DNA from 4 places in the Thiopseudomonas acetoxidans genome. Region 1 is predicted to be linked to each of the others. Evidence: predicted binding sites of a transcription regulator. Region 1 holds the regulator's gene; each other region holds the start of a gene.
The links. The regulator FliA, encoded in region 1, starts transcription of late flagellar genes. The targets are predictions, from matches to a motif close to CTAAAGTTTNNNNNNNNNNNGCCGNTAA.

Region 1 (8,215 bases):
ATCTAGCCATCAACCCGGGGCAGGTATTTGGTACTGTCAACGGTGTTGCCACTACGGATCCTGCATTTGGCTTGGAAGCAGTGTGGATTGAAGCGAATCAGCGCGATCAGGCGCAATCCTTAGGCTATACAGTGGTAGACGCCAGTACAGTGGTGGCGACCCATCTAAACCAGATTCTTAACAATCATGCGCACGAGCTTATTGGTCACGAAGAAGTGCAGCAATTGATGCAGGTGCTGGCTAAGAGTTCGCCTAAGCTGGCTGAAGAGCTGGTTCCGGGCATTATTTCCCTATCGACACTATTGAAAATTTTGCAGACCTTGCTGCAGGAGCAGGTACCAGTGCGCGATATTCGTACCATTGCTGAAGCCATCGCTAATGCCGCAGGTAAGAGTCAAGATCCCGCCGCCATGGTGGCTGCTGTGCGCGTCGCTTTATCGCGTGCAATAGTGCAAAGCATTGTGGGGCTTGACTCTGAGATGCCAGTTATCACTCTTGAGCCAAAGTTGGAACAGATATTGCTTAATAGTTTACAGCAGGCTGGTCAGGGTTCTGAGAACGGTATTTTGTTAGAACCTGGCATGGCTGAAAAATTACAACACTCTCTAGTTGAGGCGGCGCAGAGACAAGAAATGTTAGGACAGCCAGTGATTTTACTGGTCGCAGGACAAATAAGAGCCATGATGTCACGTTTTGCTCGAATGACTGTTCCTAACATGCATGTGCTGGCTTACCAAGAGATACCAGATAATAAGCAGGTCACCATTGTGGCGACCGTGGGACAAGGATAAGAGGGCGGACTTATGGCTATGCAAGTCAAACGTTTTTTTGCCGCTGATATGCGTCAGGCGATGAATCGAGTAAAAGAAGAACTGGGTGCAGATGCTTCCATTTTGTCGACGCGCAAAGTAGCGGGAGGCATTGAGCTGACTGCCGCCCTTGATTATAACCTACAATCACTTCCAGCTCGGGCTAATCCAGCCCTAGAGGCAGAGCTGCGCAAGACCAAAGAGCATATTATGCAGGCGCAAGCATCGATGAGCTTGCGTGAAGAGGTTGCTGGCACAAAGCGCGATCGTCAACTATTCGATAAGGTAATGGCGCACTCTACAGCGATTCACCAGCCTGCTGTAGCTCAGTACTCGTCAGCCAGCCAGCCTTCAGTCGATCAGCAAGAGCTTGCACAGATGCGTTCTGAGTTGCTGGGCTTGCGTGAGCTGCTAGAAATGCAACTGGGTACAATTGCTTGGGGTTCAGTGCAGCATCAGCAACCCAAACAAGCAGAGTTGTGGAAGCGTCTACAGAAAATGGGTTTGCCGGCCGAGCTGGTTGGCAACCTGATGCAAAAAGTGGCGAGTGAAACCGATCAGCGCCAAGCATGGCGCATGGTGTTGGCGCATTTAGCCCATGAACTGGATACCCCAGCTAAGGATCCTTTGCAGCACGGTGGTGTCATTGCACTGGTCGGTCCTGCGGGAATGGGTAAGACCACTACGCTGGCGAAACTGGCGGCGCGTTATGTGCTTGAGCATGGTGCGCAAAATGTCGCTATCGTCAGCATGGACAGTTTCCGTATTGGCGCACAAGAACAGCTGAAAACTTTAGGCCGCATCTTAAATGTATCAGTAAGCCATGTAGAAGTGGGTCAATCCCTTGAGCAGGCACTGCATCCTTTGCAGAAAAAGCGTCTGGTTTTGATTGATACAGCAGGTTTGCCAGCACAAGATCCCATGTTGGCTATGCAGCTAGATAGTTTGGCAGCTCGAGGTGTTCAGGCGAAAAATTACTTGGTGTTGGCCGCAACCAGTCAAGCACAAGTGCTTAAAGCAGCGTGGCACGCTTACAAGCGCTGTGGCTTAGCAGGCTGCATTATAACGAAGTTGGATGAAGCCGTAAGTATGGGGGAGGCTCTTGGCATGGCTATTTGCCATAACCTTGCAGTAGCTTATACTACTGATGGCCCTAGGATTCCTGATGATATTCAGGCTTCGCGTAGCCATCAGTTAGTGAGTCGAGCTGTACGCATGCAAAACCCAGACGATCCGGGTGAGCAAGAAATGGCTGCAATGTATGCAACTTCTTATCAAGCAGCGGCTAGACAAGTCGGCTAAGCGGCACTAACTGAGATACAAGGTATTAAATAAATGACAAACAAACATTCTGTTCAAGTAGTGGCGGTTACTGGCGGCAAAGGCGGGGTGGGTAAAACCAACGTTTCGGTTAATCTATCCTTAGCTCTGGCTGATCTAGGGCGTCGTGTAGTGTTGTTGGATGCGGACTTTGGTTTGGCCAACGTGGACGTTTTATTGGGTCTTAATCCACAACGTACGTTGGCTGAAGTAATGGATGGTAAGTGCGATTTGCGTGATGTTTTGCTGCCTGGACCTGGTGGAATAAGAATTGTACCCGCTTCATCAGGTACTAAAAGTATGGTTGAAATGACGCCGCTACAGCATGCGGGTCTTATCCAAGCCTTTAGCGATATCGGCGATAGCATTGATATGTTGGTGATAGATACGGCAGCTGGAATTGGTGACTCAGTTACCAGCTTCGTGCGAGCAGCACAAGAAGTGATACTGGTGGTATGTGACGAGCCAACTTCTATTACCGATGCTTACGCGCTGATTAAACTACTCAGCCGTGATCATGGCATGACCCGTTTTCGTGTTTTGGCTAACATGGCACATAGCCCGCAAGAAGGCCGCAGCATCTATGCCAAGCTGGTAAATGTTACCGAACGATTCTTAGATGATGTTACACTGCAATACTTGGGTGCAATTCCCTATGATGAGACTGTACGCAAGGCAGCGCAAAGGCAGAAAGCCGTTTACCAAGCTTTCCCGCGGTCCAAGTGCGCTCTAGCTTACAAGTCAATAGCAGAGAAAGTAGATGGTTGGCCTTTGCCTGCTACACCGCGAGGGCATTTGGAGTTTTTTGTGGACCGTTTAGTGAGCCAATAATAAGGACGGGAATAATTGCAATGACAGTAGCCAAAGGTTTGCAAATGTATGCCACAGCGCAAGCTAGGGATGAACAAACATTGCTGGTTGAACAGCATGCTCCTTTGGTTAAGCGAATTGCTTACCACATGCTGGCCAGACTCCCAGCAAGCGTTCAAGTTGATGATCTGATTCAAGCAGGAATGATAGGTTTATTAGAAGCGGCCAAAAAATACGATTCTAGTAAGGGTGCAAGTTTTGAAACATTTGTTGGAATACGTATCCGCGGAGCGATGCTAGACGAGATGCGCAAAGGTGATTGGGTGCCTCGTTCTGTACATAGAAATACACGCATGGTGAGTGAAGCCGTAAGAAAAGTTGAGTCGCGTACAGGTAAAGACGCTCAAGACAAAGAGGTTGCGGCCGAATTAGATATGAGTCTAGAAGAGTATCACGCGATCTTGGCGGATACACAGGGCAGTAGATTATTTAGCTTCGATGGTTTGCAAGAAGATGGAGCACAGCCAGATTTACAAGTAAGTCATCGGGGGCCAGGTCGAGAAATTGAACAAGAAAAATTTAAACAAGCGCTGGCTCAAGCAATAGAAGGTCTGCCGGAACGTGAGCAATTAGTGCTTTCTTTGTATTACAGCGAAGAGTTGAATTTAAAAGAAATTGGGGTGGTGCTCGGGATTAGTGAATCACGAGTGAGCCAATTACACAGCCAGTGTGCAGCACGTCTTAGAGCGCGACTAGCAGAGTGGCATAGTTGAGATAATGCAAATATGGTTTTTGTTGTGTTCAGTATAGAGCTCTTTGGAGGTTGCCTTGGATAAAAACATGAAAATCCTCATTGTTGATGACTTTTCAACAATGCGCCGGATCATCAAGAACCTCTTGCGTGACCTAGGGTTTACCAATACAGCTGAAGCAGATGATGGTGCTACAGCACTACCCATGCTCCACAGCGGGGGATTTGATTTTTTGGTCACTGACTGGAATATGCCAATCATGTCGGGACTTGATCTTTTAAAGGCCGTACGTGCCGATGATAAGCTCAAGCATCTCCCCGTGTTGATGGTTACTGCTGAGGCTAAGCGCGATCAAATCATCGAAGCGGCTCAGGCTGGGGTAAATGGCTATGTAGTTAAACCCTTTACTGCGCAAGCACTGAAAGACAAAATCGAGAAGATTTTTGAGCGAGTTAATGGTTGATACGGTTAATGGAGCAACCATGACGGTAGATAAGTGTGCGGTAACTCAATTACAACAAGCGGTTCAACAAAATGCCGATGATTTGCAAGCGAGTCTTGCCGAGCAAAACTGGGAAGAGGCGGTGCGAGTTATTGGTAAAATTAACTTGGTGCGTGATCGGGCACTTTATGATGAGGTGGCCAAGTTAACCCGCGAATTACACGGTGCCTTGCTGGATCTGCAAGTTGATCCAAGCAGTCCTCATGCGGAAGAAATGTCGCAGATTACCGATGCGAATGAACGATTGAAGTATGTCGTCAAAATGACAGAAAAAGCAGCCAATGACACTATTGACTTGGTTGAGAAGAGCGCGCCATTTGCGAACTATATTAGCTACGAAGCACAAAGTTTGACGGTTGATTGGCGACGCTTTATGCAGCGCGACATGTCGGCGGCAGAGTTTAGGGAACTAGCCAAGCGGGTAGAAACATACTTAGAGCGCGGCTTGCATGATAGCGATGAGTTATCAAGTAACTTGAATGAGATTTTATTGGCGCAGTCCTTCCAAGACCTTACTGGGCAGGTCATCAAGCGAGTTTCTACGCTAATAACAGATATGGAAGAGAGCTTGCTGAAGCTGGTTGTTATGGCAAGCACTGTTGATCGCGTTGCCGGTATTGAACATTCACCCGAAGATTTAAGAAAAGCTATAGATAAACATAAAGCTATGATTATGGGTGAAGGTCCGCAAATACGTGCCGATAATGACGATGTAGTAGCTGATCAGGTTGATGTGGATGATTTGCTATCAAGTTTGGGACTTTAGGGGGCAAAATAAATGAGCTTTGAAGCCGATGAAGAGATCCTCCAAGACTTTCTCGTAGAAGCAGGTGAAATTCTAGAGCTGTTATCAGAACAACTGGTTGAACTAGAAAGCAGCCCTGATGACATGAATCTACTGAATGCTATCTTCCGTGGATTTCATACCGTAAAGGGTGGTGCGGGTTTTTTACAGTTAACCGAATTGGTTGATTGTTGCCATATTGCCGAAAACGTCTTCGATATTTTACGTAAAGGCGAACGCACGGTAACTCCAGAACTGATGGATGTGGTTCTACAGGCTCTAGATAGCGTTATTAGCATGTTTAATGAAGTGCGTGAAGGAGTTCAATTAACCCCAGCGCCGCCAGAGCTGTTAGCTGAATTAGCTCTATTAGCTGAGCCTGAGGGTGCAGCCGTTGAGGACAGCGTGGTTGCAGCACCTGAACAAGAGTACAGCGAAGATGATGCTGACGCAGAGTTTCAGCAAATGCTCGAAGCAGCTGGTCAGGAGGCTGATACTACTGTTCAAAATAATGACATTATAACGGACGATGAATTTGAAGCTTTACTCGATGAGTTGCAGGGGCCAGCAGCTACTAAGGCAGCGTCCAGCTCAGATGAAATAACGGATGATGAATTCGAGGATTTATTAGATCAGCTACATGGCTCAGGAAAGTTTCAAGTTGAAGCACCGGTAACCTCTAAGCCAGATCAGACACAGGCTGATACACCCGCAACGGTAGCGTCCGATAATATCAGTGATGACGAATTTGAGAATTTACTTGATCAGTTGCACGGCAAAGGCAAGTTTGACGTTGCGGTAACAAACACTGAGTCGGTCGAAGTTAAAGCCGCACCGGCTGACAAAACAACTCCCAAAAAAGCAGCGCCTTTGTCTGCCAAACCTGCCAAAGAAGCCGCTGCACCTGCCAATAAAGCGCCAGTCGCTCAACGCGTTGCTGCGGCTGAAGAAACAACAGTACGTGTTGATACCGCAAGACTCGATGACATTATGAATATGGTCGGCGAGCTAGTGTTGGTGCGTAACCGTTTGGTTCGCCTGGGTGTCGAAAGTGGCGATGAAGATATGGGTAAAGCAGTGGCTAACTTGGATGTGGTCACAGGTGATCTACAAACAGCGGTCATGAAAACCCGCATGCAACCCATCAAAAAAGTATTTGGCCGTTTCCCGCGCTTGGTACGTGACATGGCGCGCAGCCTCAAAAAAGATATCAGACTTGAGCTGATTGGTGAAGAAACTGACTTAGACAAAAACCTTGTTGAAGCACTGGCAGACCCACTGGTGCACTTGGTACGTAACTCTGTGGATCATGGTATTGAGATGCCTGATGAGCGCGAAGCAGCAGGTAAAAACCGTGAAGGTAAGGTTGTTCTTTCTGCGGCGCAGGAAGGGGACCATATCCTGTTGATGATTACTGATGACGGTAAAGGCATGGATGCTGACATTCTGCGCGCTAAAGCAGTAGAAAAGGGTATGTATGATAAAGACGCTGCTGATCGTTTAACTGAGTTTGAATGTTATAACCTGATTTTTGCACCTGGCTTCTCCACCAAGACTGAAATTTCAGACGTGTCTGGCCGCGGTGTGGGCATGGATGTGGTGAACACCAAAATAAACCAGCTTAACGGCAGCGTTAACGTGTATTCAAAGCTGGGAGAAGGCTCACAGGTTGTTATTAAGGTCCCTTTAACCCTTGCGATTATGCCTACGCTCATGGTGATGCTCAATGATCAGGCTTTTGCTTTCCCGTTAGTCAACGTCAATGAGATTTTTCACTTGGATTTATCTCGCACCAATGTGGTTGATGGTCAAGAAGTTGTCATTGTGCGTGATAAAGCCTTACCTTTGTTTTATTTAAAACGCTGGTTATTGCCTAAGTTAGCTCATGAAGAGCAAACAGAAGGGCATGTAGTAATTGTATCGATAGGTGATAAGCGTGTTGGTTTTGTAGTTGACCAGCTAGTGGGTCAAGAAGAAGTTGTAATTAAACCATTAAGTAAAATGCTGCACGGTACGCCAGGTATGTCTGGCGCTACAATCACGGGTGATGGCCGCATTGCACTTATTTTAGATGTACCAAGCCTTTTAAAGCATTATGCATAAAAATTAAGCAGGGTTTGGAATTTGCTATTGGATATGAGGAAGGCATGACGATTAAAGTATTGGTGGTGGATGACTCTGGTTTTTTTCGCCGCAGACTGACAGAAATTCTTTCCTCTGACCACGACTTTGAAGTGGTGGGCACAGCATCAAATGGACGAGAGGCCGTAGAAAAAGCTGTAGAGTTGCGCCCAGATGTGATTACCATGGATTATGAAATGCCGGTTATGGATGGCATCACTGCGGTCAAGCAAATCATGCAGCGCAGTCCAACACCAGTATTGATGTTTTCCTCGCTTACCCATGAAGGTGCACGAGTCACTTTAGATGCATTGGAAGCGGGGGCGGTTGATTATTTACCAAAAAATTTTGAGGATATCTCCCGCAATCCAGAACGCTTAAAGAAAATGCTGTGCGATAAGGTTCGTGCCGTATCACATACCAATAAACGTGCGTTGTCACGGCCAGCGCCAGTGACACCTGTGGCGAGCAAACCAGTAACAACTCGGGTTGCAGCAAAAGCTGAAGTGCCGCTCACGCCAAGAGAGGTGGCTAGACCGCCAGTGACGCGCCCGCTGACAACAGAGCCTAGCTCACCTGTTACCAAGTCCAAACCTAAAGCAAAAAATTACAAACTGGTTGCAATAGGTACGTCAACCGGTGGTCCTGTTGCCTTACAAAAAGTTTTAACCAGTTTGCCGGGTAACTTTCCTGCGCCTATAGTGTTGATTCAGCATATGCCGGCTGCCTTTACCAAAGCTTTTGCTGATCGGCTGGATAAACTTTGCCAAATAGACGTTAAAGAAGCTGAAGACGGCGATATGTTGCGCCCTGGCTTAGCCTTGTTAGCCCCGGGTGGAAAACAAATGATGATTGACCCGCGAGGCCAAGTAAGGATCTTGCCAGGCGATGAACGATTAAATTACAAGCCGAGCGTAGATGTTACTTTTGGATCTGCAGCAAAAGTTTTCAACGATAAAGTGCTGGCGGTTGTGCTGACTGGCATGGGCGCTGACGGACGTGAGGGTGCACGCATGCTAAAGGCTGCGGGCAGTCAGGTCTGGGCTCAGGATGAGGCAAGCTGTGTGATTTATGGTATGCCTATGGCTGTAGTCAAGGCCGACCTTGCCGATGCCAT
Region 2 (8,215 bases), on a different contig from region 1:
TGCTGATAGCCGTGATTGACCATGCCTGAAACTAGCGGATTATGTGCCAAGTGCTCGGGCAGGGTATTAATAATCAAGTCGTGTTCATCCACCAGCCTATCTATTACCAAGGCTATTTTTTCATGCTGCACGCGCACCACCAGCAGTAATAGGTTTTTGCTTATTTGGCCCGGCGTATTGGTTAAGTTTGGCAAGCCAATAAGCTGGTGTAACTCAAAAATAGGCACAAACTCGTTACGCAGCACAAACACATTACGGTCAGCAACCTCCAGTATTTGCTCTGGCGTTATACGGGTAAGCTCAACAACATATTGCGCACTAAAACCAAGCATATGACCAGCAGTCTCAACCAGCAGCACACGCAACATGGCCAGCGATAAAGGCAAGCGTAAAGTAAAGCTGGTGCCTTTACCTTCTTGGCTACGCACCTCAATCAGTCCTTGTAAATCATCGACTACTTTGCGTTTAACTACATCTAAGCCAACACCGCGCCCTGATATTTCGGTAATCATGCTGGCGGTGGTAAAGCCTGGCAGAAACACTTGGTTAAAAAGCTCTTGTTCGCCCATATTGGCGATTTCATCGGCGGATAACTGCTGCTTGGCCAGCTTTTGACGAATTTTTTCTAAACTTAAGCCTGCACCGTCATCAGACAGCTCGATGACTACCCAACCACCGTCTTGCCACGCAGAGAGCTTGAGCAAACCGGCTGCGGGTTTGCCTTGGTCTAAACGCGTCTGCGGTTCTTCAATTCCATGATCCATCGCATTGCGCAATAAATGCACCAGCGGCTCGGATAGCTGTTCAATAATGCTGCGATCCAGCTCAATGTGCTCGCCGCTAATCTGTGAGCTCACCTGCTTACCCAGCATGCGCCCTACTTCACGTATATGTTTGGCTGCTGGCTCAAACACTTGCTTGAGTGGCAACATGCGCAGACCCATCGCTTGATCATGCAAGCTGTAGATCAAAGCCTCTTGACTGCCCACGATTTCTTTGAGGTTGTTAAATAACGAATCAAATCGCTGTTTACTGAGCACCGCATCTTGCGCTGATTCCCAGCTTAGTTTGAGTGCTTGAGCATCGCGCACCAGTTCGCGCAACCCTGCATGACTGGCCGTTACTTCGGAAATAAGCTTGCTGAGGCTTTCTAAGCTCTCTAAGCGCAAACGTACGCTGTCTGAACTGGCTAATGCTGGTTGCGGCTTACTTGTTTGTGCTGCCGCCACTTCATTAGCCATGCTGACCGGCTGGGCTAGGGGTTGAGCGGTTGTAGGTGCGGATTTTTCACCCGCAGCAAGTGCCAGCAAAGCATCACAAAGTGCCTGCGGTGCGGACGGTAAGCTATTGGGGTCTTGCGAGCTGGCAAGCTGTTCCACCATGTCGCTAAGACTATCTACCGCCTGATAAATCCCGTCCACAATCGGCTGAGTTACTGTTATTTTCTGATCACGCAAAGCACTTAGTAACTCTTCTAAGCTATGTGCTGTATCTGCAATGGATTGCAGCTTGAGCATGCGTGACGAGCCTTTGACGGTATGTGCAGATCGAAACAGACTGTTAATCAACTCCGCATCGCACTGGCCCTGCTCTAAGTTCTTAACGCCCTCGCCCAGATAGCCTAATAAATCACGGGCTTCATCAATAAAACGATTAAGAAACTTTGTTATATCTAACACCATGCCTAGGCCCCACTCACATTATGCCCTGGTTGTTGTTTAGCATTGAGCAAGTAACGCTCTGCAAGAAACAACACATCCTTCACCGGCAACGCCAAGGGCAACCACTCAGAGCCCGAATGTGCTGTGATGTTGTGCGATAAAATACGCCGCACCGTCTGAAACGCTTGTTGCGCTGCCGTACTATCTTGCAGATGTTTAAGCGCATCGGCTAGTTGATAGTGTGCCAGCCAACTTTCTGGGTTGGCATAACAGGCTTTTTTAAAGCTCTGCACGGCCAGCTCTAACTCAGACTGCCATTTATGACATAAACCCTGCGCTATCAGCGCATCAACACACCAAGGTCTAAGCTCCAACGCTTGCTCGATTAATTTTTGCGCCTGGTTAAAGTCTTTTTGGTTCAACGCAATCCAGCCTTTCATCAAGATGGCCGGCGCATTATCCGGCTCTTGCTGAGTAATTTTTTCCAGCCTAACTAATGCCTGCGGATACTGGGCGCTGTCATGTAGCATTTCTACAACCTGCTCCACAGTGACATGATTCGTCACCGTCTGCAGCTTGGGTTGATGCTGCGCAGTGCTGTGCATACTGGCCGCTTTAGTTGGGCTTAAACCGTCTGCTGTTGGTGCGGTATTTTTTGGCTGCTCGACTTGAATATCGAGCGGTCGCTGATAATTTGCTTGCTGGAGTAACTCGGCTCCCTGCACAAAATAGTATTGGCCTTGTTCTTCAATCAAGTCGAAGATATCAAAATCATTACCTAGGGTTTCTGAACTGCCCAAAAGTAAAATCGCATTGGGTTGCATCAGTTTTTGCAACTTATGCTGAATAGCTTTACGCGTATCCAAGTTAAAATAAATCGAGACATTGCGAAAAAAAACCACGTCATAGTAGTTATCTTCTGCTGGATAGTGTTCTGCTTTTAGGTTAAAGGGGAAAAAGCGTACGGCTTGACGGATCTCGGGGTTAAGTTGATAGCCTTGCGGTGTTGCCTGAAAGTATTTTTTTCGCAAGTCTTCGCCCAATGCACGAAAAGAAAAGGCTGAGTACACCCCCACTCTGGCTTTGTTGAGGATGTGCTCATCCAAATCCCCTGCATCAATCTGCACCTGGCTAAGCATATGTTTGCCCCAGGTTTCTTGAATAGCCATGGCTAGGCTGTAGGGTTCTTCACCGGATGAGCAGCCAACGCTGAGAATACGTACTGTTCTGTTTTGCGCCAATTTTTGTAGCCGGGGTAATAATGTTTGCACAAACAGCTTGATTTGCGCTGGTTCGCGATAAAAGTATGTCTCGTTCACCGTCAGCTGATTAACGAGTTCTGTTAACTTGGCAGGACTGCCCTTTATTTTTTCAAAATAACTGACCAGACCTAAGCCAAGGCTTTCGCTGTTTTTAATCACTTCCTTATGCAAACGCTGTTCAGCTATACCATTAAATTCGAGCCCCGAGTATTGCTCAACAAGGTGTTTAAACGGCTGAAACTGGCTCATCTTGCACCTGATACAAGTTGGTTGAGCTTGTGGGGTATTTTATCCAGCGCAATAATTTCATCGATACAGCCTAGGCTTATGGCTTCAAAATTCATACCAAAAATAACCGAGCTGGCTTCGTCTTGCGCCAGAGTTATACCGCCACTTTGCTTGATTTTTTGCATGCCGCTGGCACCATCACGCCCCATACCTGTCATGATCAAGGCGATGGCGTGGCGGCCAAAATGCTGCGCTACCGAATCAAAAAGATAATTACAGCAAGGCCGATAAATATCCTGTTCTTGGCGTGGCAAGAGTTTAATTCTGTGGCTGGCATCGACCGTCATATGCTGCTCTGAGGGCGACAAGTAAACTTGCTTCGCTTCGATACGCTCGCCATGCACGGCAACTTTAATCGGCAAGCTGCTAAAGCCAGATAGCCACTGCACCATGCCATCCACAAAGCCATCGCTCATGTGCTGGCTAATTAGAACAGGCGCTTGTAGGTTGGCGTCAAGATTCGCTAACAAATAGGATAACGCCTGCGGCCCGCCAGTGGAGCAAGCAATGGCAACCACCTGTGTGAAACTCTGCGGCGCAGCGTCTGTGTCTTGGGGAGCCTCGTATAACTCAGGCATATAGGTCTTGCGGCGCATGCGGGTAATCACAGGCACACCTGCTAAGAGTCGTACTTTATGAGCAAACTCAGTGGTGTCGTGCTGGGTAAAGCGTGGCTTTTTTATCACTTCCAGCGCACCTAAGCTCAACGCTTCATAGGCTTTTTGCGCATCATCTTCACCGCTGACTACCAAAATAGGTACGGCTTTGCGGTGCATAATTTGATCAATGACCTCGGCACCACTCATGACCGGCATTTCTAAGTCCATGCACACAACGTCGGGCTTTAACTGCTCAACCATCGCTACTGCTTGCTGGCCATTATGTGCTTCGCCCACCACGCTAATATCATCGGTGGCATGCAAAATTTCGCGCAAAAAATCCCGTGATATTTGACTATCATCGACAAGCAGTACACGTATAGGTGGTTTATTGTGCATGCGTTTGCCTCATCTATGGCTGCTCACTGAGGTTCTTTTTGGCTGGTGTTTGGGTCAGAGTAAATTCATTCACCAACGCATTCAGCGTATTGGCCATGCTCAGCAATTCCTCGCTGATGTCGGTAATATTTCTAACTGACTCAGCATTATTAGTACTCGCATTGGCAATATCACGCAAGGCGATAACCACTTGGCTACTGGCTGTTTTTTGCTGCTTAGTAGAGAGCGAGATTTGCTGCGCCGCATTACTGGTACGACTAGCCGCCAGTACCAAATCGTTTAATTCGCCAGCGGTGCTGGCACTCACATCCATGCCGGCCTGTACAGAGTTGACTGCTTTTTCTGAGGTAATCACTAGACGGCTAATGGAACCTTGAATCGTTTGAATACGGTCCTCAATACTGCGCGTTGACTCACTAACACTGTCGGCTAAGCGACGAATTTCACCAGCTACTACCGAGAAACGCTTACCCGACTCGCCCGCACTAGAGGCCTCCAGTGCCGCGTTAAAAGCAATCAGCTTGGTCTGTCCGGCCAGCGTATTAATTAAGTCCATGACCTTGCTAATTTCTTTAGACTGATTACCTAGGTCCAAAATATCCTGCAAGCTTTGCTCGTAGTCTGCATGTATCGCCGCCATGCGCTGCTGCAAGTCTTGCATGGCTTGCGCGCCTCTCTGACTACTCGATAGCGTGTCGTTTGCCACATCAACCACTGACTGTGAATGGTCGGCAATCTGTGTGGACGAGGCAGATAACTCCTCCATAGTTGAGGTGATTTCTGCAACCGATGACGACATTTGCTCAATCGCTGCCGCCATGGATTGGCTAACCTGCTCATGCACATCGGTATTTTTATGCACTAAACCCGCGGTGTAGGCCAGTTGGCTAGCTGAATTATTTAAACGATCGGAAGACGCTAATATTTCTTCTATAGCGCCGGACATGCGCTCAAGCAGTTTGTTAACCTCAGCAGCTAAACTACCAATCTCTGCTCGATCATTAATTTCAATACGTGTGGACAAATCCAAACTCTTAGTAATCGCACTTAACTGCGCCTGCACAAATCGCAACGGACGCGTCAATCTGCTTGATAGGGGATAAATCAAAAACATCGCGCCAATTAAGAGCAAAATACTAATGCCGATAGCCGTCATGGTTTGCTGTTGAATCGGCTGGGTTAACTGGCTTTTAGGCAGTTCTAAAATCAAAAAACGCTTGAGGCTGTCGACCCACACACTGGAGACAAAGTAGCTTTCGTCTTGTAGCTGCTGCTCAAACACGGACTGTTCAGCTTTATTAAGCAGCTGCGTGAAGTTGCTGTTTTTTTTCAGCTCATTAAGAATCGAACCAGCCGCACTAACCTCAATACCGCCTTCTTGTGTGACCAATGAAACAAAACCTTTCTCACCCACACGATATTGACTGATTAATTCAGACAGCGCCTTCATATCCAAGGCCACACCGGCCACCAAAATAGGCCCACCCTGCTCGTTTAGTTTTTTGCTGCGGTAGTTAATAAATAATTTTAGCTGCGCACCGCTAAACTCATTGGTATCTAAATGCAGCTCGTATTCGGCTTGCGAGTTTACAAAAGCAAAATACCATGCGTCATCTGGGTTATCTTTGCGAATACGACGCTGCGCCACCTTATCACCGGAAAACTGGTAATAGTTGTTGTCCCAAGCAGTATCAACCGCTAGAAACATGGTTTCCACGTCTAAAGCCTGTTGCACACTGTGCATTTTTTGCATCAGGGCAGCGTCTTTTTCAGCAGAGTCCGCTTGCTCTAACCATGCATGCAAGCCCGCATCATTCACCAACACTCGTGAAGTTTGCAGGCTGGGCTCTAGCTGCAAACTGACTTCGGCAGCCAGCTTTTCGAGCTGATTGGGTATTTCAACGCGGGTTAAGTTTTCAATGCGTGTATTAATGTAAAACTGGGCCTGAAAAATAATGGATAGTAGGGTTACCAACACCATAAAAACGCCAAAAACCACAGACAGTCGTAGCGCTAGCGGTAAGCGCTGCCAGAAGTTACCCATATTCAATGCCTTTATTTTTAATTTGATTTGCCGTCAGGTATAGACTGCTTGCTGAATTATAGAATAGCGTTAAAACCATGCACTTAGCAGGATCAGCAACCGGTTTTTATTGAAAAACAGCTGCGCATACACATCTTATTACTCCAACTTTGTTTTATGTACCCCTACTGATCGCGCAGTATATCAATTTTTAAAATATCTTTATCTTTAAGTTCATTAGCAAGCTGTCGATACTGTATATTACTGTTCAATTCTATTTTTGGCCTATTGTATGAAAATCAATCTTCCTGTAGTGGATAAAGAAATCTCCTTCGCACAAGACGCACAGCTTATTTCGACTACCGACCTAAAGGGCACTATTACTTTTGTAAACGATGCCTTTGTCGATGTTTCGGGCTTTTCTCGAGAAGAATTGATCGGGCAAAGCCATAATATAGTTCGCCACCCTGACATGCCCCCCGCTGCTTTTAAAGATCTTTGGGAGACCATTAAGTCTGGTCAATCCTGGAAGGGTATGGTGAAAAACCGTTGTAAAGACGGACGCTACTACTGGGTTGATGCCTTTGTATCGCCAATTTCAAAAGACGGGCAAACTGTTGGTTATCAGTCTGTGCGCACCTTACCGACGCACGAGTGTAAAAAGCGTGCACAGACTCTGTTTCAACAGTGGAGTAAAGCCGATAAGAAAGCTGGGGTTAGCTTTAAAAGCGGCCTTTCTATTGCCAGCCTATTAAACCTTGCAGTGTTAGTCCCCGCCATTGTTAGCGTATGTCTGCTGGCGTACTTATTTAATTGGCAAGCGGCTGCAGTAGCTGCCTCAGGGTTTACTGCCAGCGTTATAGGCACTGCTTGGGTGGGCAGTCTTATTAAAAACATGGTTAACTGCGCGAAAAATATCGCCCACAACCCAGCCATGAGCTACATCTATACCGGCATGAGAAACGATCTTGGTCTAGTGCTGTATGCATTACAGGTACGCACCTCTGAGCTACGTGCCGTTGTATCGCGACTCGAAAATACTGGACTGTATTTAGTGCGCGTTAAAGACAGCAGCGTAAGTAACTTACAGCGCTCAAAACAAGCCATCGCCAGTCAGGGCAAGATTGTTGCCGATGTGGTAATGGCTATGGAGCAGCTGGTCGCCAGCCAAGTGGATATCAGTCAATCCTCATCGCAAATGGCACAGGGTTCAGGTGAATCACAACGCATCATGCAAGCTGGACAGCAGTCCATTAGCCGTTTAATGGACTCTATCAGCAGCCTGTCTAGTGAACTGGAAAATATTAAAGCTCAAGTCCATGCCACCGCAGAGCGCAGTGTTAACATCGGCACTGTGCTGGATGTGATTACCACGGTTGCCGAGCAAACTAACCTGCTTGCACTTAATGCGGCTATTGAAGCTGCACGCGCTGGTGACGCTGGACGCGGTTTTGCGGTAGTAGCCGATGAAGTGCGTAAATTGGCTCAGCGCACCAATGAATCTGCAGCTGAAATCCAAACCATTATTGCCGATCTGCAAGCTGACACAACCGAGTCGGCACAAGCAATCGAGCTGGGGGTTCAGCGCTCTGAGCAAACCATCGAGATCGCCAGCGAAGTGGATCAAGAGCTGGGGCAAGTGGTAGAGCAGGTACGCCACATTAGTCAACTGGCACTGGCCATTGACGGCTCGATTCAAACTCAGTCCGCCTTAAGTGAGCAAACCAGGCAACGTATGCAGGAGCTGAGTCAAAGCGCTGAGCACGCAATAGCCGCAGGAGATGAGGTCGCCGCCGACAGCGACAAGTTAGGCTGGCACATCAACAACCTGAACATGTTGGCTAGGCATTTCTTGTCAGTCACGGTACGTAACAGCCAAAAACTTTAAACAGCACGTTCTTTTTTCGGCGGTGTGGATTATGAAGCTGGCTTAGTTGCTACCTGTTAACCAATCGCGCATAAGATGCGCTCCCACAAGGTGCG
Region 3 (8,215 bases), on a different contig from region 1:
CAGCGGCTTAAATTTCGGCATTATCGAAGCCTTCCGCCAATTACGTCCACAATGCAGCGAGCTTGAATTGATACACCGTCTCGACAGGGATACATCGGGTTTGCTGATGTTGGCGAAAAAACGTAGCCAATTACGTCACCTGCATGAAGCCTTGCGTAACGGCACCATTGATAAAGGCTATCTGGCTCTCGTCTCCGGACGCTGGCCGGCGAGTCGTAAACGTGTCGATGCTCCACTGATGCGCAGCAACTTGCGCTCCGGTGAGCGCATGGTTGAAGTCAATCAAGCCGGTAAAGACTCATTAACTGAGTTTAAAGTTATCCGCCGTTTTGCTGATTTCGCCACGCTGGTACAAGCCAACCCTATTACCGGACGCACCCACCAAATTCGCGTACACGCTCTGTATGCCGGTCACCCAATCGCTGGTGACAGCAAGTATGGTGATGAAGAGTTTTCTAAAGCCATCCGCGAACTGGGCGGCAAACGCCTGTTTTTGCACGCGCATTTTCTTAAGCTTAAGCTCAGTGATGGGCAAGCATTAGAGCTGCACGCTGAACCCGATGAAAGCTGGCAGCACGTTTTGGAGTCTTTGAGTGAATAAAAATATCCGCCTCCTAATCTTTGATTGGGACGGCACGTTAGTAAAATCCTTACCGCGTATTGTTGAAGCCATGCAAGTTGCAGCACAACACTGCCAAATCCCACCGCGTAGCACTGATGAAATTCACGCCATTATCGGTTTGTCCTTACTGGAAGCCTTTGATGTGCTGTATCCAGAGGTTAATGATGAACCGCTACGGGAAATTTTCCGCCAAGCCTATGCCAAACATTATTTCTTTTTGGAACAGCAACCCTCGCCTTTTTATCCCGGTGTGCGTGATGCGCTGGACGATTTTAAAGCAGCGGGCTATCAATTGGCAGTCGCTACTGGAAAAAGCCGACGTGGCTTAGACCTTATTTTGCGCGGTCATCAGCTAGAAGACTTTTTCCATATCACGCGCTGCGCTGATGAAACCAAAGGCAAACCGAACCCCTTAATGTTGCAGCAGATATTACAGCACTGCCAGAAAACACCTGAGCAAGCCATCATGGTCGGCGATTCACCCTTCGACTTACAAATGGCGAATAACGCACAGATCGCTGGTGTCGCGGTCAGTTATGGTGCGCAACCATTAAATATTTTACTCGCAGAGCAGCCCGTTTTGGCTATTGATCATTTCGATGAATTAGCACACTGGCTATCCAAGTAGACTTAAGAGATACACACAGGAACAACAGCATGTCCGATCAATGGAAAGAAGAAAATTCTGATAACTGGAAAGAACAATCCAGCGCGCAAAAACAGCAAGCGCCGCAAGACAGCACCGATACAAAAACGTGGAAGCTGCTAGAAAAAGCCGTTTTAGCCAGCGTGCAAGAACAAAAACGCTCACGTCGATGGGGTATTTTTTTCAAATCACTGACGTTTTTGTATTTGTTTGGCGCGATTTTTTTGTTTTCGCCAAGCCTAACCATGGATAAAAAGTCACCCGGCACCAGTCACACAGCTCTTATTGAAGTGCGCGGTATGATTGCCGATGGTGAAGAAGCCAGTGCCGACAAGATAGTCAGCGCGCTGCGCCATGCGTTCCAAGACAGTGACACCAAAGGAATTATTCTGCGCATTAATAGCCCAGGTGGCAGTCCGGTGCAGTCGGGTTATATTTACGATGAAATTCAACGCCTGCGTCAACTGTACCCACACATCAAAGTCTATGCCGTGATTAGCGATCTAGGTGCTTCCGGTGCTTACTATATTGCCAGCGCTGCCGACGAAATCTATGCCGATAAGGCAAGCCTTGTGGGTTCTATCGGTGTTACCGCTGCCAGCTTTGGTTTTGTCGGTACGCTGGAAATGCTTGGCATCGAGCGTCGTGTATATACATCCGGCGAGCACAAAGCTTTTCTGGATCCCTTCCAACCACAAAAAGCTGAAGAAACTGAATTTTGGAAAACCGTATTAAATACGACGCATGAGCAGTTTATTAATAGCGTGAAACAAGGGCGCGGTGAGCGTTTGAAATTTGACGCACATCCAGAGCTGTTTTCCGGCCTAATCTGGACCGGAGAACAAGCGTTAAAGATGGGTTTAGTTGATGCGCTGGGTAACAGCAGCTTGGTTGCGCGCGAAGTGATTGGCGTAGACAACATTCAAGACTTCAGCATCCAAGACTCGCCTTTTGATCGTTTTGCAAAACGTTTTGGTGCGAGTGTGGCAGAACGTCTAGCTATATGGCTAGGATTACAACAAGCTCCGGCAATTCGGTAAATCGAGTTATTCGGAGTTTGCGCCTATCTTTTCCATCAACGCCCTAGTCTCTTCATCTATGCGCTCTAAACGAATGCTGACCCGTCTATTCTCAGCGCGGTTGGCCGCATTCGTATTAGGTTTGAGCGGGTAGCGTTCGCCATGGAAGCGTATGACAAAGTCTTCTTCTGGTATTCCCTTAGCCATCAAATAGGCTTGCACAGCCAGTGCTCTACGCCGTGATACATCACGGTTTAACAAACGATCACCGCTGCTGTCCGAGTGTCCATCGAGCAAAACTCGGTTAACCGTTTTATCTTCTGCCATATATTCCAGCAGCACATCCAAATGCTTGCGCGTTTGTTCGCTTAACTCATAACCGCTGTCAAAACGAACAATGCTTTGCTTAATCTGATCATAATTAACCGGCAGAAGATTGGCTGTGCACTTTAAATAGTCGTCATAGGCCTGCGCAAAATTAGTAGGCAAAACCCGTACTTCTAAGGGTTCGCCCTGCACGGTTCTGTGGCGCACTACCGGAGAGCGCCCCTCCAATAAGCCCGAAAGTAAACGCCCAGCCTGAGTTTGGTTAGACTCAAGCGCACGTTCGTCTCTAGTCACAGCGACAGTACCAAGCTGCAAATCACTGGCGGCCGGCTGCCAAGGTGCAGCAGCGGCATACAGCTGGGCATTGCCACGGCTTAACCACGCTTCCTGCGCCTGAATCCGAAAAATCGCTTTTTCTCCCGCACGGCGCACAAAGAGTCCACCACCAAAATCTTTAATCGGCTGAGTAAGGCGACATTCAAAACGATCGCCCTCTACCTGCCACTGCACATCTTCTATGCGTGTCTGAAAAGTAATCGCCTGTGCCAGTGCGGGCGTTACAACAAACACAATGGAGAGTAAGCGTTTAAAGCACATATCATTAAAACCTATATTTACAATAGTTATTCTATCGACCACCCACCTGAATACTTGAGTAACAGTGGCAACTGTTCCGCTAGTGTTTCTTTTACGGTAGGATCTGTGCTTATCAAGGTAGCCTCTGAGCAAAATCTCAGCCACTACCACTCTTTTAGCTTATGGATTACACATTCTTATGACTGATCGCCTCACTCTATTACGCCCTGACGACTGGCATATTCATTTACGCGATAACGCTGCCCTACAAAATACTGTCCCTGATGTTGCTCGGGTATTTAGCAGGGCAATTATTATGCCAAATCTGGTTCCCCCAGTGCGTGATACAGCGGCAGCGAAAAGCTATCAAGAACGCATTCTCAATGCCCGCCCTCAGCATAGCAACTTTATTCCGCTGATGACCCTGTACCTAACCGATCAAACTACAGCGCAAATCATTCACCAAGCTAAAGGCAGCGGTTTTATCTATGCCGCCAAGCTTTATCCAGCCGGTGCGACAACTAACTCGGACTCTGGCGTCACCGCTTTAGAACACATATATCCAGCCCTAGAAGCCATGAGCGAAGTGGGCATGCCTTTACTGGTGCACGGTGAGGTAACTCACAACGAGGTGGATATTTTTGATCGAGAAAAACGTTTTATTGACGAGCAGTTGATTGGTTTGATTGCCCGCTTTCCCAACCTTAAAGTCGTGCTTGAGCACATCACCACTGCCGATGCCACTAAGTTTGTTCTTGCAGCCTCCGATAAGGTTGCCGCCACTATCACGGCGCACCACTTGTTATTTAACCGTAACCACATGCTGGTTGGTGGGATTAAGCCGCACTTTTATTGCTTGCCCATTTTAAAACGCAACACACATCAAGAAGCCTTGCTCGATGCAGCCACCAGCGGCAACCCTAAATTCTTTCTTGGTACGGACTCAGCACCCCATGCTCAGCATGCTAAAGAAAACGCCTGCGGTTGTGCCGGCTGCTACAGTGCATTTGCTGCTATTGAGCTGTATGCGCAAGCCTTTGAGCAGCGCAATGCGCTCGACAAACTCGAAGCCTTTGCCAGCCATTTTGGCCCTGACTTCTACGACTTACCCCGCAATCAAGACAGCATCACTTTGGTGCGCGAGCCTTGGCAAGTACCGTCCCAACTGCCTTTTGGTGAACACCCCGTCATACCACTTTGCGCTGGCGAAACCCTTAACTGGCGCTTAGTGGAGGCTTAAACATGAGTGATAATTACCCAGAAGAGCTTGATGAAATCCCGAACAACAAAAGCCCGCTAAAAACTCAACTCGCACGCCGTTTCCGTGGCTACCTGCCCGTTGTTATAGACGTGGAAACGGGCGGCTTTAACTGTGCCACCGATGCACTGCTGGAAATTGCGGCTGTCATTCCCAATATGGACGAAGATGGCCAGCTTTACGCAGAACATAGCCACTTCTTCCGCGTAGAACCCTTTGTTGGTGCCAATATAGAACAAGCAGCGCTCGATTTTACCGGTATCAAGCTGGATCACCCACTGCGCATGGCGGTTTCAGAAGAACACGCCCTGACGGAAATTTTCCGCAGTGTACGCAAGTCCATGAAAGCTGCAGGCTGTAAACGCGCTATCTTAGTGGGGCACAACAGCCATTTTGACCTAGGCTTTGTTCAAGCGGCGGCCGAACGCTGTGGCATTAAACGCAACCCCTTTCACCCGTTTTCAAGCTTCGATACCGCCACCTTAGCAGGGCTAGCTTACGGACAAACCGTGCTCTCCAAAGCCTGTGAAGCCGCCGGTATTGATTTTGATAATAACGAAGCCCATAACGCGCGCTACGATACTGAAAAGACGGCCGATTTATTCTGCGGTATTGTCAACCGCTGGAAAGAAATGGGTGGCTGGGACGATTTCTAAAACCATCGCCCAACACAGACTCAGCGCCAGCAACATCTGTCCTGCCCGTTACTTTTAAACCTGTCTTCGGCAGCGTGGGAAATAACGGGCATTTTTATGACGGACACACAGAACAAGGACTCAACCACCATGCGTATTTTGCATACCTCCGATTGGCATCTTGGTCAGCACTTTATGGGTAAAACCCGTCAGGCTGAGCATCGCGCGTGGTGTGATTGGCTGGTGCAAACAGTGGTTGAACAGCAAGCCGATGCGTTGATTATTGCCGGTGACATTTTCGACACAGGCACCCCACCCAGCTACGCACGTGAGCAATACAACAACTTTATTTTGCAAATGCAGGCTACCGGCTGCCAGTTAGTGATTCTTGCGGGCAACCACGACTCTGTGGCGATGCTCAATGAAAGCAAAAACCTGTTGGCACAACTTAACACCCACGTGATTTCCAGTGCCGCTGACAACCCAGAGGAACAGCTTTTGCTACTCAAACGGCGTGATGGCGAAGCAGCCGCAATTCTTTGCGCCGTTCCTTATCTGCGCCCGCGTGACGTGCAGCGCAGCCAAGCTGGTCAAAGCGCCGATGACAAACAGCGTGATTTACAACAAGCCATTGCGGATCACTATGCACAGCTGTTTAGTCGTGCTCAGGCATTACGTAAACAGATGGGAGCGAACCTGCCTATTGTTGGCACTGGACACTTAACCACCCTAGGCGTAAGTCTGACTGATTCCGTACGCAAAATTTATGTGGGCAATTTGAGTGCCTTCCCAACCGATGCCTTCCCTGCCTTTGATTATCTGGCACTGGGCCATATTCATAGCTCACAAAAAGTAGCAAAGCTTGATCATATACGCTACAGCGGCTCACCTATCCCCTTGAGTTTTGACGAAGCCCCGCAGCAAAAACAACTGCTGCGTGTTGACCTGAATGCAGATGGCTTACAGGCGGTAAGCGAACTCAATATCCCATGCTTTCAACCCCTTATCTCTTTGTCCGGCAGTCTCGCCGAGTTAGAGCTACGGCTTGCTGAACTGGCTAAGCAGCTGGATCGAAATGTCGTAACCTGGTTAGAAATTCGCGTGTGTGTGGATGATTACTACGCTGACCTGAATGAGCGTGTCAACGCCCTATGTAGCGACTTGCCCGTTGAGGTGTTACGCGTGCGCCGAGATCGCGGAGACCAGGTCGCCGGCTTAACCCGCGACTCCGGCGAAGCTTTGTCTGAGTTAACGCCCGATGAGGTGTTTACTAAGCGTCTGCACAATGAACAGCTCACTGAGGAGGAAATCAGCGTGTTACAAGGTCTTCATGCACAGGTGCTGGAGTCGCTACAGGAGACTGATGCATGAAAATACTTAGTATTCGTCTTAAAAACATCAATGCATTAAAAGGCGAATGGAAGATCGACTTTACGCAAGAGCCTTTTAATGGCAGCAGCTTATTTGCCATTACCGGACCAACCGGCGCCGGCAAAACCACCCTGCTCGATGCCATTTGTTTAGCGCTGTACAGCCGTACACCACGCATGAACGCCATCTCACAAACCAGCAACGAGCTAATGACGCGGCACACCAGCGAGTGCTTAGTGGAAGTTGAGTTTGCCGTGAAAGATGAAGGCTACCGTGCTTTTTGGAGTCAACGCCGCGCCCGCGATAAAGCGGATGGCGCGTTGCAAGCCGCTCGAACTGAGCTTGCACACTTAGACGGTCGTATTATCACCGACAAACTCAGCGAAAAACCTAAAGAGGTGGAACGCCTAACCGGCTTGGATTTTCTACGCTTCACCCAATCAATGATGCTGGCTCAAGGTGGCTTTGCAGCCTTTTTAGAAGCCAACGCCAACGATCGCGCTGACCTACTAGAACAGTTAACAGGCACTGAGATTTATGGTGAAATTTCAGCGCGTGTGTATGACATACAAAGAGAGCAGCGCCACGAGCTGGAAAAACTCAACAGCCGCGCCCAAGGCATGCAACTATTAAGCGAGGAAGAATTTAATAGCGTAAAAGCACAGCTTGCCGATGTTCAATTCCAAGCCGATGTATTAAAAAAACAACAAACACAGTTACATGAACAGCAGCAATGGCGCAACCATCTAGACCAAGCACAAAGCAGCAAGCAGCAGGCTGAACACCAACTAGAACAGGTACGCCGCCAACAACTTGAGCAAGCCAGTGCGCTGCAGCGTTTGGCTAACCACGCACCGGCAGCACTGTTACAGGCAGATTATCAAGCACTGCAAGCTGCCAAACAAAGGCTAGAAAACAGCCAACAAAGTTTAACCTCAGCGCAGCATACAGAACGCGAATGCACAGGGCAGATTGAGCAACTGGCGTGGCAGCAGTATCAGTATGCACAACAGTCTTTAGACAGTATTTCTGCCCAGCTGCAAACTCTCACCAAGCAAGAGCAGCAGCTACTGGCTCAGCGCACACTCACCCCACAACATGAAGACTTGCCAAACCACTTGAAGGATTGGGGCAGTAAGTTTGCGCAACTGGAAAAACAACAGCGGGATACGCGCCAGCAGCAAACCGAATATGCCAACGCTGAGACACAAATCCAACGCCTGAGCGCCGAATTACAGGCTCATAACCAAAAATTACACCAGCAGCAATGCGCTCTCGCGCCGTTGCAGAACGCCCGCAACGCACAGCAACAGACACTGACGCAAACACTGGCGCAGCGCACAGCCCAAGAGTGGCAAATACAGCTAAACACCCTGTATGAGCGCAATCAACACTATCAACGCTTAGGGCAAATTTATCCAACTGAACAGAGGTTGCATACGGCACAAACCGATTTACAAAAACGCAGCGCTGAGCACGCCGTAGCAATAAAGCAACAGGAACAACGCAGAGAAACCTTGCTAGCCCAGTACCAAATCCTAAACGAACAGGTACAAGACAAAACCCAACTACTCCAACAAGAACAGCGCATTGCCAGTCTTGAGCAGCACCGCACCCAACTGCAAGCGGATGAAGCCTGCCCCCTGTGTGGCTCCCACGAACACCCTGCCATCAGTGAGTACCAAGCACTGGACCTGTCGCAAACTGAACAGACTTTGCGTGAAAAACAGGCGGAACTTGACGCGATTAAAGAGCAAGGGC
Region 4 (8,215 bases), on a different contig from region 1:
ATAGCTTGGCTGCTCTTGCTGGGCATCCTGTTAATGGCTGTGATGGGCGCTTTGTTGGCGGGTTCTTTTTCTGTTAGCTTCGCTGAAATCGGCCACGTCATCTATGTTCGCCTAGCGGGGATGCCACAAAGCGGCACGCTAGACACTATCATTTGGCAAGTACGCATTCCGCGCATTTTTGCCGCACTATTGCTGGGCACCAGCTTGGCGGCAGCCGGTGCGGTATTTCAGGCGTTGTTGCGCAACCCTTTGGTCTCGCCCGATATTTTAGGTGTATCCGCCGGCTCTGGCTTAGGCGCCGTTATCGCCATGCTTCTAGGTTTATCCTTATTCTGGTTGCAGGTGCTGGCTTTTCTTGGCGGGTTAGCGGCGGTTTTTTTGGTTTATAGTATTGCCAGTCTATTGCGCCAGCGCGATCCCATATTAATGCTCGTATTAGCCGGTATCGCCATCGGCACTATGCTGGGCGCAGGAATTTCCGTAGTTAAAGTAATTGCCGATCCCTACGATCAACTCCCCGGCATTACCTACTGGTTACTCGGTGGTTTAAACGGTGTGAGCATGGCTGAACTAAGCTGGGCAGCACCGTTAATACTAGCCGCATTAACGCTGGTTTATCTATTGCGCTGGCATATTAATGTGCTCAGCTTTGATGATGAGCAAGCCTCGGCATTGGGCATAAATGTAGCTCAAAGTCGTTGGGTACTGATTGCTGCCGCCACGCTGATGACCGCCTGTGCGGTATCTTTTAGCGGAATTGTTGGTTGGGTCGGCTTACTGGTACCGCATATTGCAAGGCTTTGGGTCGGCCCGAATATGTCGCGCTTACTGCCATTCAGCATTGTGTTGGGCGCAAGTTTTGTCCTACTGACCGATACCCTAGCACGTAGCGTCAGCGAACTAGAGCTTCCGCTGGGCGTGTTGACCGCGTTATTGGGCGGCCCGTTTTTCTTGTTTGTTTTACTGCGCAGTAATCGCCCATGACTATTTTTTTGCGTGCTCAGCAGCTATGCATTGGTTATAAAGGCCAAGCATTAGGCTCAGCCTTTGATATTCAATTAACCGCTGGACAGGTGATTGCGTTACTGGGCCCTAATGGCAGCGGCAAAACCACTTTACTCAAAACCTTACTCGGTTTATTGGCGCCAGTTAGCGGACAAATTCACCTGCTGGATAAAACCCTCAGTGATTGGCCCGCTAAACTCAGGGCACAACACATCGGCTATGTGCCTCAAGCTGTGCAAAGTCACTTTTCTTTTAGCGTTTTCGAGATGGTATTGATGGGTCGCAGCGCCTACCTCTCAGCTTTTAACCAACCCGGTGCCAACGATCAGAGTATTGCACTGGAGTGCTTAGAACAATTACAGATTACACACCTTGCCACGCGCTCATTCGCTGAACTTAGCGGTGGTGAACAGCAACTGGTTATGCTGGCACGCGCCTTGGCACAACAACCGAAAATTTTAATTCTGGATGAACCTACCGCCAGCCTTGATTTTGCTAATCAAATTCTGGTGCTTGAGCATATTAATCAACTCAGAGCACAAGGTTTAGCCATTCTTATTAGTACTCACCAACCGGAACACGCCCTGCAAAGTGCTGATTATTTGGCTTTATTTAAGCAAGGCACTTTAACTAAAACTGGCACCGTTACTGAGCTGGGCACTGCTGACAATATTGCTTGGCTGTATGACTTAAGTGTCGAGCAGGTTGAACAACAGTTATTCCTCCACCCACGCTAGAAAAACTTTGCCGCGCCATCAACCAGCTCAACAGATAAACTTTACTATTGCTTAAAGTTTGGTATTCGCGTGCCGAAGTATTATTGCAGCCTTGCTTGATAGCAATGCGCTACTAGCCATATACTTTACTAATTTTAATTTAATGCCAGACATAATTTAAAGGGATAGATATTATTTATGCTTAATAGACTCAGCATCCGTACACGTACCTTACTCGGTTTTATTTTGGTATTAATTATTGGCATTGGTGCTCTGCTGCCGCAGTTCCTCAATACGCTGGACAAGCAAGCCGCTTACCACGAAAACCTCTATATTGAGAGCTTGCAGGCGGCCGTACAGGAGCAAATTGGGACTCAACGTGCACAAGCACTCAATCTTGCTGCCGCCATTGCCAACCAACCCAGCTTGCAATACTTTTTTGCCCAGCGCGATCGTCAAGCGCTCCTCGAAGAACTTTTGCCAACCTTTAAGTACCTGCAAGAAAACGCGGGCATTGAGCAGATGCAATTTCACTTAGCGCCAGCAACTTCATTTTTGCGGCTGCATGCCCCCGATAAATTCGGTGATGATCTGTCTAGCTTTCGCCGTACTGTAGTGGAAACCAATAATCAGAAAAAAGAGATTTCAGGGCTTGAGTCTGGGGTGGCTGGTTTAGGTATTCGAGGCGTGGTGCCCGTATTCTGGGAAGGTCGACACCTAGGTAGTTTTGAGCTGGGTTTGTCTATGCGCCAAGCGTTCGTCGACACCTTTAAAACTAATCACCATGCTGACATCGGTATTTTGCGTCCCGACGGCAGCAGCTTTAAACCGCTGATTACCACCTGGCAAGGTGACAGCATGTTCAACACCTCTGAACTACAAAGGGTGATGAACGGCGAAACCGTTAGTCAACGTCTGGAATCTGCAGGCAAACAAATTCTAGCCACAGCCAGTCCTTTAAAAGACTTTAGCGGGAACATTATCGGTGCGGTTACTGTGTATACCGATCGCTCTGCCAGTGCTGCGGCTTTTAATGATACCGTGGTAAGCACAATCATCATCGCCCTTGCGGTTTTATTTGCCGGTTTATTAGTGGCCTGGTTTATTGCACGCAGTATTACTAGCCCTGTTATCAGACTCACCGAGGCACTGCGTAATATTGCTGAAGGCGAACAAGACTTACGCCTGCGCCTGCCTGTGGTCGGAGATGATGAGCTCACTCAGGTTGCCAAGCTGTTTAACACCTTTGTTGGTAAAGTTGAGCACACTGTTTTACGCGTACTGGAGCATCTGGGCGAGCTGGGTTCAAGAACTGAATACAGCTTCCGTATGACGGGTGAAGCTTTTGAGGTGTCACAGACCCAGCAAGTTAAAACCCAAGAAGTCTCTGCGGCCATGAACGAGATGTCTGCTACGGCGATGGAAATTGCACAGAACGCAACCAACACCGCCGAAGCCACTGAGCTGGTCGAAACCAGTTCGGTAGAAGGCAGTAAAGCGGTTAATCACGGCAGTCAAGCGATGCTAAGATTGGCAGAAAATGTCATGCAAGCCAGTAGCAGTATTCAAACCCTAGATGAATACAGTAAAAACATTGGTTCGATTCTAGATGTGATTACCGGCATTTCTGAACAAACCAACCTGCTTGCACTTAACGCAGCGATTGAAGCAGCGCGAGCTGGTGAACATGGTCGTGGCTTTGCGGTAGTCGCTGATGAAGTGCGTCAGCTGGCTCAGCGCTCCAAGTCGGCCACCACTGAAATTCACGAAATGATTGTGCAGCTTCAAGAAGGCGTGTCTCAGTCTGTTGCGCTGATGGAGCAAAGCCAAGATCAAGCCACCTCAGTAGCGCAATCTTCAGAGATGATGCAAAGCGCGCTGAATGATCACCTCAGCCATTGCCCGCGTCAGCGATATGAGCGCACAAATTGCCTCGGCAGCGGAAGAGCAAACCAGTGTGGCGGAAGATATTAACCGTAACTTGGTGAGCATTAATGACGGCGCCGTGGTAGCGGTGGATCACTCCTCCAATATCAGTTCTGCCACCAGCGATATGGGCGGCACCATTGGTGAGCTAATGTCTGAAATGCGCGCTTTTAAAGTTGATATTCCGGTGCAGGTTGAGCTAGCGATGGCCAAAAGTGCACACAGCGCTTGGCGTGTTCGCATTAGAAGCTTCCTAGACGGTCGTGCTTCATTAGAACTAAACGAAGCCACCAGCCATAATGATTGCGATTTAGGCGTTTGGTGCCGTAGCAATGGCGCACAATTTGCCGCGATGCCTGCCTTCCAAGAACTACAAAAACCGCATGAGCGTCTGCATAAACTGATTCAGGATATTATTAAAGCCAAGCAACAAGGTAACGAACAAGACGCTGAGCGCATGTACGAGGATGTAGAGCTGTACTCAGAGGAAATCATCGGCTTACTGAACCGTTTAATCAGCGAAGTTAGCCACTAAATTACATAGGCTTGGTCTTTGAACTGGCTGAAGGTCCTATCGCGCAAGAGTTGCGCTCCTACAGTAAAGTGGTCTGGTCTAAGGGTTGGACACAGTTCTGGTTGGTACGGCTCTTGTGGGAGCGCATCTTATGCGCGATTGGGGTTAATCCTAACGCCTAACCATGCAGTGATAGTCCGCATCGCCCAGAAACCTGGCTTCAACAAGCCTTGCCAGCAAACGTTTGCATAAGCTTAGCTTTTGAGCTGGCTGAAGGTCCTATCGCGCAAGAGTTGCGCTCCTACAGTAAAGCGGTCTGGTCTAAGGGCTGGACACAGTTCTGGTTGGTACGGCTCTTGTGGGAGCGCATCTTATGCGCGATCGGGGGTTAATCCTAACGTCTAACCATGAAGTGATAGTCCGCATCGCCCAGAAACTTGGCTTCAACAAGCCTTGCCAGCAAACGTTTGCATAAGCTTAGCTTTTGAGCTGGCAGAAGGTCCTATCGCGCAAGAGTTGCGCTCCTACAGTAAAGCGGTCTGGTCTAAGGGCTGGACACTGTTCTGGTTGGTACGGCTCTTGTGGGACTTGACTTGCAGGGAACCAAAATTAGGCTGTGGCAGTGAATTTAAATTTGCACACAGCCTAATCTCAGTGTTCATTACTTAATTTACTGCTTAACGCCAGCCAGCACGATCCATCAAGCGTATTGCTTCAGCTTGGCGCTTACCGGCAACCTCAACTGGGATGCTGTCTGCTTTAAACTCGCCCCAAGCCGCTACCACTGGATCAATCTCGGCTGCTGGGCTGGCAGGAAACTCCATATTGGCGCTTGCAAAGAAATGCTGTGCTTGCGCGCCGGTCATCCATTCGAGCAGTTTTTTCGCTGCTGCTGCATTGGGTGCGTTTTTGGTAATTCCAGCACCAGAAAGATTCACGTGAACACCACGATCTTGCTGGTTAGGCCAGAAAATTTTTACTTTCAAGTCAGTCTGCTCTTGGCTCAAACGGCCGTAATAATAGGTATTCACCACGCCCACATCGCACTGACCAGCATCAATCGCCTTCAGCAAAGCGGTATCATCAGAGAACGGTTCGGTCGCTAAGTTACCCACCCAAGCACGTACCAATTGCTCAGTTTTCTCTGCGCCATGAGTTTCAATAAAGGTGGCAGTCAGTGATTGGTTGTACACTTTTTTACTGGTACGCAAGCACAAACGGCCTTTCCACTTTTCATCAGCCAATGCTTCATAGGTGCTCAATTCATCTGGGTTTACACGCTCAGTAGAGTAAACAATAGTACGCGCACGCAGGGATAAACCTGTCCAGCTATCGGTGCTGGAACGGTATTGGCTGGGAATATTCGCCTTGATTACGTCTGAGCTATAAGGCTGCAAAATACCCATTTGCTCAGCCTGCCATAAGTTGCCCGCATCCACAGTAATCAGCATATCGGCTGGTGTATTCGCACCTTCTGCTTTTAAGCGCGCCATCAGCGGTGCTTCTTTATCGGTGATGTATTTGATTTGCACACCGGTTTCGGCAGTGTATTGATCAAAAACAGGCTTGATCAGGCTTTCTATTCGGGATGAATAAACAACAATCTCATCACTGGCAAAAGCCTGACCTGATACTGCAGCTGCAGTGGCTAGAGTGATAGCGGTAAGAAGGGGAGTGCGAATTTGCATAGCAACCTCGGGGGTTAGGTGAGTGATGTTGAAGCGCTTAGAGTACGGTAGTGTGTTTACGCATGAGCACTTATCAAAAAACATCTAAATGATAGTCAATCGCATTTGATAACACAATACGTTATCAACAAATATATCAACTAAATTGTAAACCGTCACAATTCATATAGTTGACAGATGCATGCATATGCCTGAAAATTTCGCGTCAACCTCAAGGATGCCGCTATGTTTACAATTCGCCACGACTGGACACTCGATGAGGTCCTTACTTTACTGCAACAACCCTTTAACGACCTGCTTTTTCAGGCGCAACAAGCGCACCGACAACACTTTGATGCCAATCGCGTACAGGTTTCTACGCTGCTGTCGATTAAAACAGGTGCGTGCCCTGAGGACTGCAAATATTGCCCGCAATCAGGTCATTACAATACCGAGCTGGAAAAGGAAAAACTCCTTGAGGTGCAGCAAGTACTGCATGAAGCACAACAAGCAAAAATGCAGGGTGCCACGCGTTTTTGTATGGGCGCTGCATGGAAACATCCCAGCAAAAAAGAAATGCCTTACGTGCTGGAAATGATTAAAGGCGTCAGAGCATTAGGGCTGGAAACCTGCATGACACTGGGTAAGCTCGATGAGCAACAAACCAAAGAACTAGCTGATGCTGGGCTGGATTATTACAACCACAACCTAGACACCTCGCCTGAGTTTTATAACCAGATTATTACGACGCGCAGCTATGCAGATCGCCTGCAAACGCTCAATTATGTGCGCGAGTCAGGTATGAAAATCTGCTCCGGCGGAATCCTAGGCATGGGCGAGTCATTGGCCGACCGCGCCAAACTGCTGATTGAGCTGGCTAATTTGCCGGAACACCCGGAAAGCGTGCCTATTAATATGCTGGTTAAAGTGCCGGGCACACCCTTGGCCGATGCTGAAGATATTGATCCTTTCGATTTTATCCGCATGCTGGCCGTGGCGCGGATTATGTTGCCAAAAAGCCATGTGCGCCTGTCCGCTGGGCGTGAGCAAATGAACGAGCAGATGCAAGCACTTGCCTTTTTAGCCGGTGCGAACTCTATTTTTTATGGCGACAAGCTGTTGACTACAGGTAACCCACAGGCTGAGCGTGATCGCGACCTGTTTGCCCGTTTAGGTATTCAGCCTGAGCAGCGCCACGACCACAGCGACGAGTCGCATGCCGCGACAATTGAGCAGTACGTACTAGAACAACGCACCTCCAACCTATTCTACAACGCGGCCGAGCAAAGAGCATGACCACAGGTTTTTTAGCGCCATCCTGCTGGGTTTCCTGCAGGAGCGCAAAAAATTTGTGGGAGCGCATCTTATGCGCGATTACAGCCCGAAACCGGCATCTGATGAGCCTGCCCACACACTCGCATCGTCCAGATGCTGGGCTCCAATAGAATTTCGCCCCTTATAAGCTATGAAAAGCCTCAACCTTAAAGAACGCCTGGCGCAGCAACAAGCGGCACAGCTTTATCGCCGACCGGTATGCCTTGAAAGCCCTCAGGGCGTACAGATTCGCATCCAAGGGCGCGAATATCTGTCTTTTGCCAGCAACGACTACCTTGGTTTAGCCAATCACCCTGACGTAGTCGCTGCTCTGCAACAAGGGGCAGCAACTTGGGGTGTAGGCGGTGGTGCAGCGCACTTGGTCACCGGCCATCTTTTGCCCCACCAGCAACTAGAAGAAGCGCTGGCACACTGGACTGGTCGTGAGCGCGCTTTGCTATTTAGCAGCGGTTATCAAGCTAACTTGGCCGTGATCTCTGCCCTGCTTGGCAGTGGCGATACTCTACTGCATGACCGCCTTAATCACGCTTCATTGTTAGATGCAGGCCGTTTATCAGGGGCGCGTTTTTCACGCTACTTGCATAATGACATGGACAGCCTTAGTACTCGTTTAAGCCGTGCACGCGGCAACACTCTGATTGCTACCGATGGCGTATTCAGTATGGATGGCGATCTAGCGCCTTTACCTGATATTTGCCGCCTCGCGCAACAACAGGACGCTTGGGTCATGGTCGATGATGCTCATGGCTTAGGCGTGCTCGGCAAAACCGGCGCTGGCTCATTGGAGCTCTTTAATCTATCCAGCCAAGAGGTTCCCGTACTCATGGGTACGCTAGGTAAAGCCTTGGGTACCAGCGGTGCGTTTATTGCCGGCAGCCACGAATTAATTGAGGCACTGATACAGTTTGCGCGCCCGTATATTTACAGTACCAGCAGCTCACCGGCTTTGGCTTGTGCCACCCTGGAGAGTCTGCGCATCGTGCAAAAAGAACACTGGCGACGCCAACATCTGCAGCAATTAATTGCACTGTTTCGCCAAGGTGCGCAGACAC

Region 2: a site for FliA is predicted at 6,460-6,487, ahead of QEZ41_RS10270 (methyl-accepting chemotaxis protein). Genes of this name have one in related genera too.
Region 3: a site for FliA is predicted at 3,243-3,270, ahead of QEZ41_RS06420 (flagellar protein MotY). Genes of this name have one in related genera too.
Region 4: a site for FliA is predicted at 1,794-1,821, ahead of QEZ41_RS10290 (methyl-accepting chemotaxis protein). Genes of this name have one in related genera too.

The regions. Positions count from the first base shown of each region.
Region 1 is NZ_JAUCDY010000003.1:229,113-237,327, reverse strand. Features, by position in the region: gene flhA (flagellar biosynthesis protein FlhA) at 1-791, shown strand, start outside; gene flhF (flagellar biosynthesis GTPase FlhF) at 810-2,111, shown strand; gene QEZ41_RS04330 (MinD/ParA family protein) at 2,145-2,960, shown strand; gene QEZ41_RS04325 (RNA polymerase sigma factor FliA) at 2,981-3,712, shown strand; gene QEZ41_RS04320 (chemotaxis response regulator CheY) at 3,780-4,154, shown strand; gene QEZ41_RS04315 (protein phosphatase CheZ) at 4,174-4,959, shown strand; gene QEZ41_RS04310 (chemotaxis protein CheA) at 4,972-7,080, shown strand; gene QEZ41_RS04305 (protein-glutamate methylesterase/protein-glutamine glutaminase) at 7,125-8,215, shown strand, end outside.
Region 2 is NZ_JAUCDY010000014.1:9,907-18,121, forward strand. Features, by position in the region: gene QEZ41_RS10250 (hybrid sensor histidine kinase/response regulator) at 1-1,682, opposite strand, end outside; gene QEZ41_RS10255 (CheR family methyltransferase) at 1,685-3,172, opposite strand; gene cheB (chemotaxis-specific protein-glutamate methyltransferase CheB) at 3,169-4,209, opposite strand; gene QEZ41_RS10265 (methyl-accepting chemotaxis protein) at 4,223-6,253, opposite strand; gene QEZ41_RS10270 (methyl-accepting chemotaxis protein) at 6,525-8,120, shown strand; gene QEZ41_RS10275 (hypothetical protein) at 8,177-8,215, opposite strand, start outside.
Region 3 is NZ_JAUCDY010000006.1:53,684-61,898, reverse strand. Features, by position in the region: gene rluC (23S rRNA pseudouridine(955/2504/2580) synthase RluC) at 1-601, shown strand, start outside; gene QEZ41_RS06430 (HAD-IA family hydrolase) at 594-1,250, shown strand; gene sppA (signal peptide peptidase SppA) at 1,280-2,308, shown strand; gene QEZ41_RS06420 (flagellar protein MotY) at 2,315-3,211, opposite strand; gene pyrC (dihydroorotase) at 3,390-4,430, shown strand; gene rnt (ribonuclease T) at 4,433-5,104, shown strand; gene sbcD (exonuclease subunit SbcD) at 5,234-6,454, shown strand; gene QEZ41_RS06400 (AAA family ATPase) at 6,451-8,215, shown strand, end outside.
Region 4 is NZ_JAUCDY010000014.1:18,411-26,625, forward strand. Features, by position in the region: gene QEZ41_RS10280 (FecCD family ABC transporter permease) at 1-984, shown strand, start outside; gene QEZ41_RS10285 (ABC transporter ATP-binding protein) at 981-1,742, shown strand; gene QEZ41_RS10290 (methyl-accepting chemotaxis protein) at 1,920-3,695, shown strand; gene QEZ41_RS10295 (CZB domain-containing protein) at 3,604-4,182, shown strand; gene QEZ41_RS10300 (extracellular solute-binding protein) at 4,839-5,849, opposite strand; gene bioB (biotin synthase BioB) at 6,075-7,124, shown strand; gene bioF (8-amino-7-oxononanoate synthase) at 7,294-8,215, shown strand, end outside.